3 regions of the Arthrobacter sp. sptzw32 genome follow, and region 2 is predicted to be linked to each of the others. Evidence: riboswitches for the same ligand, from Rfam matches in the RefSeq annotation. Region 2 holds a riboswitch; each other region holds the start of a gene.

Region 1 (4,201 bases), on a different contig from region 2:
GGACGTCGATGGTGCGCTCGTTAGGGACTTCTTCGGCGTTCCGCCACAGGCCTTCAAGCAGTTCGTCACGGCCCACGGTGCGGGTTCCGTTTTCCACGAGGTAGTTGAGGAGCTCAAACTCCTTGAACGTCAGGTTCAGGGATTCACCATCGAGGTGTACTTCGCGGCGGGCCAGGTCGATGAGGACGCCTGAGGGGCGCGGTTCCTGGGGCTGCTGGGGCCGGGGGGTTTCCGTGCGCTGCCGGGTGTTAACCGTGGGGTCACCGAACGTGGAGCGGACGACGTCGAGCGCTGACCCGGGGGTGCCGGCCGGGGCTACGGCAACAGCGGCGTAGCTTTCGGCTCCGGTTACCAGGGACTGGGCGTAGGCGCGGATTTCCTGGGCAAGCTTGGCGATGGAGGTGCCCGCGGCGGCCGCAGTTTCCTCATCAATTCCCATGTACAGAACAAATCCGCGGGCAACGTTCTCATTGGCTACCGGGCGGACCGGGGCGGGGCCGGCCACTACGGGAGTGGGAGCCGTCACCGGCGCGGAGTCAGCCGGCGGAACGGCGCGGAGCTGGCCATAGGAGTTGGGATTGAAGCCCTGGGGGCCATAGCCCGCGCCGGGAAAGCTGCTTCCCGAAGTTGCGGGAGCGAGCGACGTGCGCGGTCCGAAACCGGGGCGGAGGCCGGAAGGCTGGCCACCTTTGGCGGCGTTACGGACAGAAATGTGGACGTATCCGGATGCAACTGACATGGATTGCTTACCTCAATGTGAATGGCCGTCATCGCGGCTCGAATGCTGGGTTCCCCGCATGGACTGCGGGGAGGGACGCCCGACGCTGGGCTGGGGGCGTATGCCTACTAACTTCGAGGGGTGGGAAGATCAGGCGTACATTCGACAACAGCGCATGTCGGCAGCAGCGGATGTGCTGGGCCAATGTTCTGCGGCTGCAGGTGCTGTTGAGTTCTTGTTCACAATGGAAGTGTGCAGCGTAACAATGCTAACTTGCAAGTAACAATGGACCGCTTCGTCCGGATAGTGAGACAAAAGCGCTTAACGTGTCGCAGATCACGATTCTGGCTGATGGTCAGATTGCTGATCATTATCCCGTTTGACGCTCCTCCTGAAGGTGCCAGCGCAACTTAATTCGGCGAACAGCGCGCACAAGGTCGTTTCCTTCATGCGTCTTCAAATTGCCGGAATCGCCTTCCTTTCGTCGCTCACTGTCCAGTAGCTGCCACCAGTAGCCCCGGGAAACCGGCCGAAGCACGTTGCGAATTTGGGCGGCCTGGCCCGCTTTCACCTCAAGCGGCGGCAGCGCAGCCTGCCATTCCTGACTCCTCAACCGACACCGTGGCTCGGGGTAACAGGGGCATAACGCACGAAGTCAGCTCAATAGCGAAAACGCCATTTCTCCGGTTGCTGCTTCGACAAGGCGACGCGCCGTCGTCGTGATCTCTGTTACCAAGTTGTGACTTACGGTCTGGTTCCTGTACCGTCGATAGGGTGCGGTTCGGGCGTTCGGGCCGCATATCCGGATGACGCCAAGCTCTGCCACTTCCCGGATTCCTCTTGAACATAGGCAGAGGCGGGGGACCCACCGTCCCGGGCACTGATTGCCCTTGGGGTTAAGCCAGCACGTGAACTTTCCGTAAGGCCGGATGCCCTCATCCGAACCCGACAGCTAACTCCGCAGGTGTGAGAGGCGATTCATCATGTTCAAATTCCTGGCACAGCCACGCCCGAAAATTGAGTCTGCACCGCAGGCCGGGCCTAAAAATGGCAAAATCCCTTCGTTCGGCAAGCGCGCGGCAGTGATTGCCGCGTCATGCGCACTCCTTATTGGAGTAGGAGCTGCAGGACAAGCTACCGAAACCAGCATCCGCGCAGCTGCCACCGAAACACAGGCGGCCGAGGCGCAGTCCAACCTCAGCATCGAAAAGAGCGAGATCACGGCGAATCCCGCGCCGGAGTCCGCAGCCCCGGCCCTGCCGGAAATCAACGTTGTACCGCAGGCGGCCGAGCCTGCACCGGCACCCGAACCTGCACCGGCACCGGCTCCCGAGCCGGCACCGGCACCCGCTCCCGAGCCCGCACCGGCGGCCGCCCCCGAGCCTGCCCCCGTCGTCGCGGTCAATGATCCCGCCGGCGCCCAGGCCTATGCGGCCGGCCAGCTTGGCAACTACGGCTGGGCTCCTGACCAGATGCAGTGCCTGGTTACTCTGTGGACCAAGGAATCGGACTGGACCACCACAGCCACCAACCCGAGCAGCGGCGCCTACGGCATTGTCCAGTCCCTGCCGGCCGAAAAGATGGCCAGCGCAGGCGCGGACTACCTCACCAACTACCGCACACAGATCAACTGGGGCCTGAACTACATTCAGGAGCGCTACCAGTCCCCGTGCGGGGCGTTGAACTTCCACTTGTCCAACAACTGGTACTAAACGCCCGGGATATCGAAAACCTGTCAGCCGCGCGGCCCGCACCTTCTGAAGGTGCGGGCCGCGCGGCATACTGTCATTCATGAGATTTACCACCACGATCCAGGGCAGCGGAAACAAGACCGGCATCGAGGTTCCCGGTGATGTTGTTTCGGAGCTCGGGGCCGGCAAGCGGGCGCCTGTGGTGGTCACCATCAACGGCAAGAGCTACCGCAGCAGCATTGCCTGATGGGCGGGCAAATCCTGGTCTCACTGAGTGCGGCCAACAGGGAGTTTGTTGGCGTTGCCGCAGGAGACACTGTGGAGGTGGACCTGGAACTCGACACCCAGCCCCGGGTAGTGGAGATGCCCGAGGACCTTGCGTCCGCACTGGCTGCCGAGCCCGCCGCCCAGGAGTTTTATGCCACCCTGAACTACAGTGCCCAGCGCCGGTATGTTGATCCGTTGGGTGAAGCCAAGACCCCCGAAACCCGCAAGCGACGCATCGCCAAGGCAATGGCGGACCTCAAAGCCGGCAAGAAATAACGTCCGCCGCTTTTATGTCATCTGCCATCTCCTGCCCGCGTGCCGGCGCCCCCGTGAAGGTTAGGCGTCGCGGCCGGGGATGTACTGCACCGCCCACCTGTTGCCGTCCGGGTCGGCGAAGTATACAAAGTGGCCCCAGTCCTGCACGTCCACGTCGCTGACGTCCACTCCGTTGCCCTTCAGGTGTTGGTGGGCGGCATGAATGTCGTTCACCACGAGCTGGAGGTTGGAGCCGGTGCCCGGAGGGGCGTCCGTGAGCCCGTCACCAATGCAGATTGAGCACGCAGAGCCCGGCGGTGTCAGCTGGACAAAGCGGATGGAGTCCGTAGGCCGTTCGTCGAAGTCGGCATTGAACCCCACCTTGTTAACGTAGAAATCCTTCGCGCGGTCTACGTCTGATACAGGGACATACACAAGTTCCAGTTTCCAGTCCATCCGCACAGGCTAGCGGCGGGACAAGGATTGGAAAAGGCTTGAGGACTACCCTGCAATGCCGTAGAGGCGGTCCCCCGCGTCCCCGAGCCCGGGCACGATGTACGACTTCTCGTTGAGCTTTTCGTCGATGGAGGCAAGGACGATCGTCACGTTGGCGTCCGCGAGTTCCTCCTCGAGCTTGGCCAGGCCTTCCGGAGCGGCCAGGAGGCAGATGCATGTCACATCCGACGCTCCGCGCTTGAAGAGGAACTTGATGGCTTCGCGCAAGGTTCCGCCGGTGGCGAGCATCGGATCCAGGACGAAGATCTGCCGGTCAGTGAGGTCCTCCGGGAGTCGCTCGGCGTAGGTGATGATGTCCAGGGTTTCTTCGTCACGGGCCATGCCCAGGAAACCGACCTCTGCGGTGGGAACGAGTTTGGTCATGCCCTCGAGCATCCCCAGCCCGGCGCGCAGGATGGGGACCACCAACGGGGTGGGCTTGGTGAACGCGGTGCCCACGGTGGTACTGACGGGTGTTTCGATGGTGACGGGCTCGGTGCGGACCTCGCGCGTGGCCTCGTATGCAAGGAGTGTCACAAGCTCCTCCGTCAACTGCCGGAAGACAGGGGACGGCGTGTTCTTGTCCCGCAGGACGGTGAGCTTGTGGGCGACCAGCGGGTGGTCAACAACGAGAGTGCGCATGGGTCAAAACTATCACCCGGCTGCTGGTGCCCCTCGGCTCTCAGCCTCCCGCGCCCGTCCGCGAGGAGCCGTCGCTCCCCCGCAAGGAGCCGCCGTCGCTCCTGAGCAAGGTGCCGCCATCGTTTCCTTGCGG
Region 2 (4,201 bases):
AACGTGCGCTCCGCCGTTCTGCATAACAAGGTCACCGGGCTGCGGCGTGGACGTGGGCTTCATTGCAGTCCATGCGTTCACGCGGGGGATGCTGATGCCGGCCTGGGCGTAGACCCACTGGGTGAAGCCGGAGCAGTCCCAGCCATTGGGGGTGGTGCCGCCCCAGACGTACGGGCTGCCGATGCCGGTGTAAGCGATGGCCGCGATGCCCGAGCTGGCCGCGGATGCGACGGGCTCGGCGATCTTCTTTGCTGCTGCTGTGGTGGCAGTCGCCGCAGTGGGGGCAGTTGACGCGGTCGCTGCAGTCGATGCGGCGGGGGCGTCCTCGTCATCGGAGGTTGACTGGACTGTCACAGGCTCCACAACAGGAGCGGCGATGGTGGTCACAACCGGCCGTTCGAAGGAAACGGTAGCCGTGGGTGCCGCGGTGACGGCAAGGGCGGGCTGCGCGGATCCGGACTCGGTGGAAGCGGAGATACCAGCAGTGGTATCTGCTGCATTGGCTGGCAGGCCCATGGTCAGGATGAGGCCGGATGCAGCAGCGATGACTGCAGCCTGGCGACCTACTGTCCCGGCATTGGCACTAACAGCCTTGGACATGGAGTCCAGGGCGTTGGTACGAACCGGTTGCGCGCGGTGGCGCGCCGAATTATGGCGTGAAGACACGAAGGTAGCCTCTCCCAATGCCTGCGAGGTGAGCTGTCGGATTCGGATGGGAGTCACCCGGCCGCGCGGCTTCCTGGGAAGCTTTTGCGACTTAACCCCAAGGCCTTCGAAACTAAAGGCCACAATTGGTTCCCCCGCCCCTGCCAGACGATGAAATGCGAACGGACCTTGAGCGGTGGCAGAGTTAGGCAATCCGCACAAGAGCGTCAACTTCGGAAAAGTTGACGCGAGTTAGACGGTACAGCAGTTTTGCGTGAATGTCACATTCAGGTCACGGCAGGTCAAGATGATTTGATAGCAAGCGGTCACTTGACTAGAGCCAGCTGGTGGGGTCGACGACCTCACCGTTGACCTGGACCTCAAAGTGCAGGTGGCAGCCGGTGGAGGCACCTGTGGTCCCGCTGAGGGCTACAACGTCTCCGCGGGAAACTGTCTGCCCCTCCTTCACGCTGAAGGAGGAGAGGTGGTTGTACGTGGTTTCCAGGCCGTTGCCGTGGTCCACTACAACGCGGTTGCCGCCACCGTACTCGTGCCAGCCGGCGAAGGTAACAGTTCCCGTGGCCGCAGCCAGGACGGATGTGCCGCACTGGGCCACATAGTCCTGCCCGCGGTGGAAGTCGCCGGAGCCTCCCGTGATCGGGCTGACGCGGTAGCCGAACGGCGAAGCAGTGGTCAAGGCAGCGAGTGGGGCACCGAGGCTTCCCGTGGAAGCAGCGCGGGTTACGGCGCCGGCAGACTGGGCGCTGAGCAGCTGCTTCAGCTTTCCGTCCGGGTCCGCCTGGGTGACTACAGCGGAACGGCTGAAGTCAATCGCGGCCCCGGCTTCTGCGGTGATCTGGGGCTGCGGGGCAACAGCTGACGCGGCAACGGCAGAGGATCCCAAGGTATCGGTGGCCATGACGGGACTGGTGGCCGGTACGGTCACGGTGAGTACCAGTCCGGTGGCGGCAAGTGCCACGCCGGCCTTTTGGCCGATGCCGCTGGCTGCAGCGAATTCGGTGACCTGACGGAAGGGACCCCGACGCCGGCGAGCATCACGGTGCGGATCGCGGGGGCGTTCCGAGGTGATGACTTCGACAACGCGCGGTGTCGAAGCAGGGACCGGCGCGCGGCGGCGTCCCCTGGAATTGTGCATGGTCAAGAAGGGTCCTCTCTGGAAAGCCTGCGAAGTTAGCTGTCGGATTCGGGTCAGAGAGTGCAAAGACCCGGTCCGCCGTAAGCAAGCTTCGGCACAGAGATATCCCGGAGGAATCCTTCACTGGAAGAGGCTTGCTGCTGACGGACTTAACCCCAAGGCAGTCCCCCGGCTGCCGCTTGTGGTTCCCCCGCCTCTGCCAGTTACGACTCGTGCTCCTGATCCGCTGGCAGAGCTCGGCTCCGGATCAGGTAACGCTTTAATATCAACTTCAGTTCAACTATAGAGGCAAAAGGGGCAAAGTAACAATTCCGTTATCTTTGCGTAAGCCACTTCACATGGGGTAGGGCACCCGACGGGGATTCTCAGGCGAGGGCCACGAACACGTGGGCCGCTACCTCCGGCGGCAGCTCGAGCGCCCCTTCGATGCCCGGGACCCGGACGGAGATGTAATCACCCACCCGTTCCAGGGACACAGCAGCGCCAGGCCGGATGCCGCCCTCGTCAAGCTGCGAGAGCAGCTCAGGCTCCACCTGGATGGGTTCAGCAAGCCGGCTGATGGTGACAACAGAGGCAGAGCCGTAGGACTTCATCGCCTCCAGAAGGCTGACAGCCCCGTCGCCAAAACCAAGGGAAGGCATGCCGCCCAGCGCGGCCAGCCCGGGGATGGGGTTTCCGTACGGAGACTTGGTGGGGTGGTCGAGCATCTCGTAGATGCGCCGTTCCACCCGCTCGCTCATCACGTGCTCCCAGCGGCAGGCCTCGTCATGGACGTAGGCCCAGTCCAGTCCGATCACGTCGGCGAGGAGCCGCTCAGCCAGGCGGTGCTTGCGCATGACTTCGGTGGCGCGCTTACGGCCGGTCTCAGTGAGCTCCAGGTGGCGGTCGCCGGAAACCACCACGAGGCCGTCCCGCTCCATCCGTCCAATGGTCTGGGAAACGGTGGGTCCGGAGTGGCGAAGCCGTTCGGCGATACGCGCACGCAGGGCAACGATGTTCTCTTCCTCGAGCTCCAGAATGGTCCGAAGGTACATCTCCGTAGTATCAATCAGATCCGTCATCCAGCTCAGCTCCTCGAGCGCAGTACCTTGCGTTGTCCCACCGTATCGCCTTCAACTGCGACGTAGTCCGTGGAAAAGCTTAGCCTATTTTGACTTTGTCCGATTAGTTGCGGCGGGCTGTGTGACCGTCTCATTGACTGGACTATGACGGCTCCGGTTCCCGCCCCAACAGTCCCACAGGGCAGAATGAGGGAGGCCCTGGTTGCAGCTGTCACCGGCTGCCGGCCACCAGCACCCGTCCGGACCAAAGCCGTGTCCACGCCGAAATTGGAGCACCTGTGAGCGAACCCAGCATCACTATTCCCGCCGACCTCCTGCCCCGGGACGGACGGTTCGGCGCAGGGCCGTCCAAGGTCAGACCGGAGCAGATTGATGCCCTGTCCGCGGCCGCGAAAAACATCCTGGGTACGTCCCACCGGCAGGCCCCGGTCAAGAACCTCGTTGGCTCCGTCCGCGAGGGCCTCAGCCAGTTCTTCCAGGCCCCGCAAGGGTACGAAGTTGTACTCGGCGTCGGCGGCTCCACAGCGTTCTGGGACATTGCCAGCTTCGGCCTTGTGGAAAAGAAAGCCCAGCACTTGTCCTTCGGCGAGTTCGGATCGAAATTCGCAGCGGCTACCAACAAGGCGCCTTTCCTCGAGGCCTCTTCCATCATCAAGTCCGAGCCCGGCACCCGCCCCTCCGCCCAGGCCGAAGCCGGTGTAGACGTCTACGCCTGGCCCCAGAACGAGACCAGCACCGGCGTCGCAGCCCCCGTGCAGCGTGTCGATGGGGTGGACGAGGGCTCACTGGTGCTTGTGGACGCAACGTCCGCAGCGGGTGGACTGGATGTGGACGTTGCACAGAGTGATGTCTACTATTTCGCTCCGCAGAAAAACTTTGCCTCCGACGGCGGGCTCTGGCTTGGCCTGTTCTCCCCCGCCGCACTGGAACGGGCGGCGCGGATCAGGTCCAGCGGCCGCTGGATTCCCGATTTCCTGGATTTGCAAACCGCCATCGACAACTCGCGCCTGAACCAGACCTACAACACCCCGTCGCTGTCCACCCTGGTAACGCTGGACGCGCAGGTGCAGTGGTTGAACTCCAACGGTGGTTTGGATTTCGCTTCTGCCCGCACAGCTGATTCTGCCGGACGCATCTACAGCTGGGCCGAGGCGTCGGAATTCGCCACCCCTTTCGTCACCAACCCGGATGAGCGTTCCAACGTCATCGCAACCATTGACTTCGATGAGTCTGTTGACGCCACCGTGGTTGCCAAGGTCCTGAGGGCCAATGGAATTGTGGACACGGAGCCGTACCGCAAGCTCGGCCGAAACCAACTGCGCATCGCGACGTTCGTGGC
Region 3 (4,201 bases), on a different contig from region 2:
TGGACTCCGCTGCAGGTCAGCAGCGGCCAGCCCAAGGAGGAACTGCCGGAGTTCGGACAGTCCACTCCCCTGGGCCGTGCAGGCCAGCCGGCCGAGCTCGCCCCGGCGTATGTCTTCCTGGCCTCGCCGGAGTCAAGCTACGTCGTCGGGGAAACGCTGAACGTCAACGGCGGCAGCCCCTCGCCGTAGCCCGGCGCTGCCGGGTATGTTCGACGGCGATGCCCTGCGCAGGAAGCGCAGGCACCGCCGTCGGCTCTTTTGTTCGAAATTCTAGGTCGCGTCCTGGCCCGCCAGCAGCTCATCAGTCGCGGCGTCCGGCTGTCCGTCAAAAAACTTGGCCAGGACGGTCTTGAAGACGGTTTCGCCGGGTGCCGCGCGCAGGAACAGCGTCATGGACGAGTGCAGCTTCCGGGCATCGATGCCGCCCAGGATGTCCTCTGCGGTGCGGCCTGCATGGTTGGTAAGGGCCAGGGCGCAGTCGAGCAGCCGCGGGCCCAGCACCTCATGGTCCAGGTACTCCCGGGCTTCAGCGAGGGAGCTGATGGCGTACCGGCGGGACATGTCGCTCTGTCCCAGGCCGGCGAGCTGGGGAAAGATGAACCACATCCAGTGGCCGGACTTACTGCCCATCTGCAGTTCCGCCAGTGCCTGGTCGTACGTTCCGCCGCTGTCCTGGGCGTGGACGAATCGTTCAAGGTCAAAGGGTCCGTTCATGGGTGTCTCCTTGTGGTGGGGCTTCGGGTTCTGAATGGTGTTCAAGATAGTCCGCTGCGCGGCGCAACTGGCTGTCCGGGTCCGTCCGCCAGCGGGCGAGGACGACATTGGCACGTTGCCGCCCGTGTCCGTCAAGCCGTGCCAAAAACGGCGCCACAACATCGGCCAGCAGGGGGCCGGCCAGTTCTTGGGTCGCGGCAGTCCGCAGGAAGCCCTCAACCCGGGTCAGGTCCGTGTGGCGCAGGAGTGACACTTTGGACTGCAGCAGGACGACGGCGGCGAGGCGGCGTTCATATACGGCCCTTGAGCCGGGCCGTGGCTGGCCCCACAGCGCGGACGCGAGCTGCATAACGCCGTCGTGATCAAAATCCTTGAACTTGCGCAGGGCGTCGCGGACCGTTCCCCGGACAGCGCCCACTGAAGAACCGTAGGAGGCCAACCGACCGCCGAGCCGGGCCTCGACGTCGTCCGCCCGGTACCAGGAGCCCTCATTCTGCAGGGTGCGGTCAATAAATGCGGCGGCAGCCGCCACCTGCTCCCTGCCGCTGGTCATCGGCGGCCTGCCGCGGCGTGCCGGATGCAGAACGGCGTCCACGGCCTTGCCTCCAGCCTGCCCTCGGCAATGGCTTCACCGCAGACGGCGCAGGTGCCGTAGGTGCCGGCGGCGATCCTGGCCAGGGCTGCGTCTACCTGGTGGAGCCCGGCACTGCTCTGCTGCAGCAGGGCCGAAGCCTGGGACAGCTCGAAGGCGATGGTGGCGCCTTCGGGGTCATGCTCGTCATCCACATTCGAGTCCTGCCGGGCCGAGTTTGCCGAGGCGATGTCCTCGCGGAGGGCCGGGAGGAGAGCAATTTTGCGCTCCCGCTCCTCCTCCAGCAGGATCCGGAACCTTTCGTAGTCAGGCATGGCAAAAGCCTACGCGGGGTCAGTGCCTGTTCCCCGTCACCGGAGCAGTTCCAGGCCGTGCCTGCCACGCTGGGCCCCGGTTGCCTGGCCGAATTCCGGAGCCTTCCTTCCAGCCCGATATCCTCCTGCCGCGGAATCCCAGGGCGGCCTGTTTCACGCCGAGGTTATAGGTCTGTGACAAAGAACACGAGCCACATCTCCGGCGCGCCTATCTCGCAAGGTCAGGCTGGGGTGCTGCAACCCTCCAGTCGTTTGCGGAATGCGGTAGAAGCACCTCGTATGTTACCCAAACGTGACAATGGGGCCCCGCACGGGTTAGGGTCTTCAGGTGTCCCTCCCAGACGGGACATTCCCCTCAGTATGCCGAGCCCTGCCACTGACCCGGGAACCAACGCTCTTCAGCTGGCAGGGACGGGGGAACCAAGTTTCCGCGGCCTCATATGAGGCCTTGGGGTTAAGTCGATAGCACCTCCGCTTTTTCCGGATGTGCTCCCGGCCGGGTATCTCCAACCCGAACCCGACAGCTCACCCCGCAGGCATGGGAGAGGCGATCAACCGTGTCAAAAAATTCCATCACCGCCCGTCACCGCGCGACTCCGGCCCGCTCAATCGCGCTCCAGGGTTTGGCTGTGTCAGTCAAGTCCCTTGGCCGCCCGGCGCTCGCCGTTGCAGCAGCATCCGGCATTGCCTTCGGTGTCGGCGCCCCGGCCCACGCAGGCGTAACCGGTCCGGACACCACCGAGACCACTAACACCCAGGCTTACGCAGCACCGGCTGCTGCAGTGGCCGCCCCGGCAGCAGCCGCAGCCAACGTCCACACTGTTGTTTCCGGCGATACCCTCGGTGCCATCGCGGCAGCCCACGGCGTAGCCCTGAACGACGTCCTGGCTGCCAACGGCCTGGCGATCACCGCCATCATCTACCCCGGCGACCAGATCCAGATCCCCGGTGCCGGCTCCGCTGCAGTTGCTCCGGCCGCCGCCCCGGCTCCCGCCAAGGCTGCCGCTCCTGCCAACACCGGCATGAACCTGTCCTACGCCTCCACGGCTGCCGTACCTGCTCCGGCTGCACCTGCCCCGGCAGCTCCCGCAGCCACCGGCACGGGCACCGGCGCAGCCATTCTGGCCAACGCCTACGGCCAGCTGGGCGTCCAGCAGGACTGCACCGCCATGGTGGAGAAGGCACTCCGCGCAGTTGGCAAGAGCGTTGGCGACCTCGCTCCCGGCCAGTTCTACCAGTACGGCACCACCGTTGCCACCCCGGCTCCCGGTGACCTGGTTATCACCGCAGGCCACGTTGGCGTCTTCGCCGGCAACGGCCAGGTTGTCAGCGGCGGCGTGGACGGCTTCAAGACCGAGGTCCACTCCATCAGCTGGCTCGGCGGCGCTTCCTTCGTCCGCGTAGCGTAGTCACACCACCCGAACAGGGGCGGCAGACGGGATTAATCCTGGCTGCCGCCCCTGTTTTGTTTCATCGGGTCTCCCCTGGTTCCGGCACCAGGTGGGGATTTTCAGGTCCCGCAGAAGGTCTGGTAGCTGCCGAAGTCCTCCGGCGCTCCTTCGGCATAGCGTTCCAGCCCGGGCCTCTCACTGAACGGGGCACTGACCACGTCCAGGAGCCGGGTAAAGGGATCAAGGTCTCCCCCCGTTGCTGCGGCGAGCGCTTCCTCCACCAAATGGTTGCGCGGGATGTAGGCGGGATTGACCGTGTCCATCAGGTCCCCGTCCGGTTGCAAGGCGCGCCACCGCCCGGCCCAGGCATCGAAGGCCGCCAGGTCAAGAACCATTCCGCGGGCGGGGCGGTCGTTGCCCCTGGCCGCGTGCGAGAGGTTGCGGAAAAAGGACGTGTAGTCGATCGGTCCGTCCTTCAGCAGGGCCACCAGCCCGTCCACCAGCTCCGAGGCCTCTTCGGCCTCCGCGCTTCCGGCCGGGGCTTCCGCCAGGCCGAGTTTGGTTTTCATGCCGGCGAACCAGGCGTCACTGTATTGCCGGCGGAACTTGCCAAGTGCTTCCACCGCTGGGGCAACGGCCTGTTCCTGGTCTTCATGGAAGAGTGGCAGCATGGCCTCGGCCAGGCGGGCCAGATTCCATTCCGCGATAACCGGCTGGTTGGCGTAGGCGTAGCGCCCGCCCACATCGATGGAGCTGTACACCGCGGCCGGGTTGAAGGCGTCCATGAAAGCGCAGGGCCCATAATCGATGGTTTCCCCGGAGATGGTCATGTTGTCCGTGTTCATCACGCCGTGGACGAATCCCACCAGCATCCACTGGGCCACCAGTTCCGCCTGGGTGGACACCACTGCTTCGAAGAGCGCCAGGTACGGGTTTTCGGCGTTTGCGGCCTGGGGGTGGTGCCGGCTGATCGCATGGTCCGCCAGGCGGCGCAGGAGGTCCATGTTTTCGGTGGCCCGTGCGTACTGGAAGCTCCCCACGCGCAGATGGCTGCTGGCCACCCGTGTCAGTACCGCCCCTGGAAGCATGGTCTCCCTGCGCACCGGCCGGCCAGTGGCCACGACGGCAAGGGAGCGCGTTGAGGGGATGCCGAGTGCGTGCATCGCCTCACTGATGAGGTACTCGCGCAG

The links. Region 2 has a riboswitch for cyclic di-AMP ahead of AC5RVN_RS16635 (M23 family metallopeptidase). Riboswitches for the same ligand answer to the same signal wherever they lie in the genome.
Region 1: another riboswitch for cyclic di-AMP. It lies ahead of AC5RVN_RS11090 (aggregation-promoting factor C-terminal-like domain-containing protein); the one in region 2 lies ahead of AC5RVN_RS16635 (M23 family metallopeptidase).
Region 3: another riboswitch for cyclic di-AMP. It lies ahead of AC5RVN_RS03950 (LysM peptidoglycan-binding domain-containing protein); the one in region 2 lies ahead of AC5RVN_RS16635 (M23 family metallopeptidase).

Annotation. Positions count from the first base shown of each region.
Region 1 covers NZ_JBNHEZ010000005.1:65,456-69,656, forward strand. The annotation lists gene AC5RVN_RS11085 (winged helix-turn-helix domain-containing protein) at 1-739, opposite strand, end outside; cyclic di-AMP (ydaO/yuaA leader) riboswitch at 1,536-1,696, shown strand; gene AC5RVN_RS11090 (aggregation-promoting factor C-terminal-like domain-containing protein) at 1,702-2,430, shown strand; gene AC5RVN_RS11095 (DUF1905 domain-containing protein) at 2,510-2,656, shown strand; gene AC5RVN_RS11100 (YdeI/OmpD-associated family protein) at 2,656-2,952, shown strand; gene AC5RVN_RS11105 (glyoxalase superfamily protein) at 3,013-3,387, opposite strand; gene upp (uracil phosphoribosyltransferase) at 3,433-4,068, opposite strand; gene AC5RVN_RS11115 (phosphatase PAP2 family protein) at 4,109-4,201, opposite strand, start outside.
Region 2 covers NZ_JBNHEZ010000010.1:47,907-52,107, reverse strand. The annotation lists gene AC5RVN_RS16640 (C40 family peptidase) at 1-600, opposite strand, end outside; cyclic di-AMP (ydaO/yuaA leader) riboswitch at 671-851, opposite strand; gene AC5RVN_RS16635 (M23 family metallopeptidase) at 980-1,801, opposite strand; cyclic di-AMP (ydaO/yuaA leader) riboswitch at 1,811-2,022, opposite strand; gene AC5RVN_RS16630 (iron-dependent transcriptional repressor DtxR) at 2,167-2,862, opposite strand; gene serC (phosphoserine transaminase) at 3,141-4,201, shown strand, end outside.
Region 3 covers NZ_JBNHEZ010000002.1:89,998-94,198, reverse strand. The annotation lists gene AC5RVN_RS03970 (glucose 1-dehydrogenase) at 1-189, shown strand, start outside; gene AC5RVN_RS03965 (DUF1810 domain-containing protein) at 271-714, opposite strand; gene AC5RVN_RS03960 (DNA alkylation repair protein) at 698-1,267, opposite strand; gene AC5RVN_RS03955 (TraR/DksA family transcriptional regulator) at 1,264-1,620, opposite strand; cyclic di-AMP (ydaO/yuaA leader) riboswitch at 2,003-2,174, shown strand; gene AC5RVN_RS03950 (LysM peptidoglycan-binding domain-containing protein) at 2,178-3,029, shown strand; gene AC5RVN_RS03945 (protein adenylyltransferase SelO) at 3,131-4,201, opposite strand, start outside.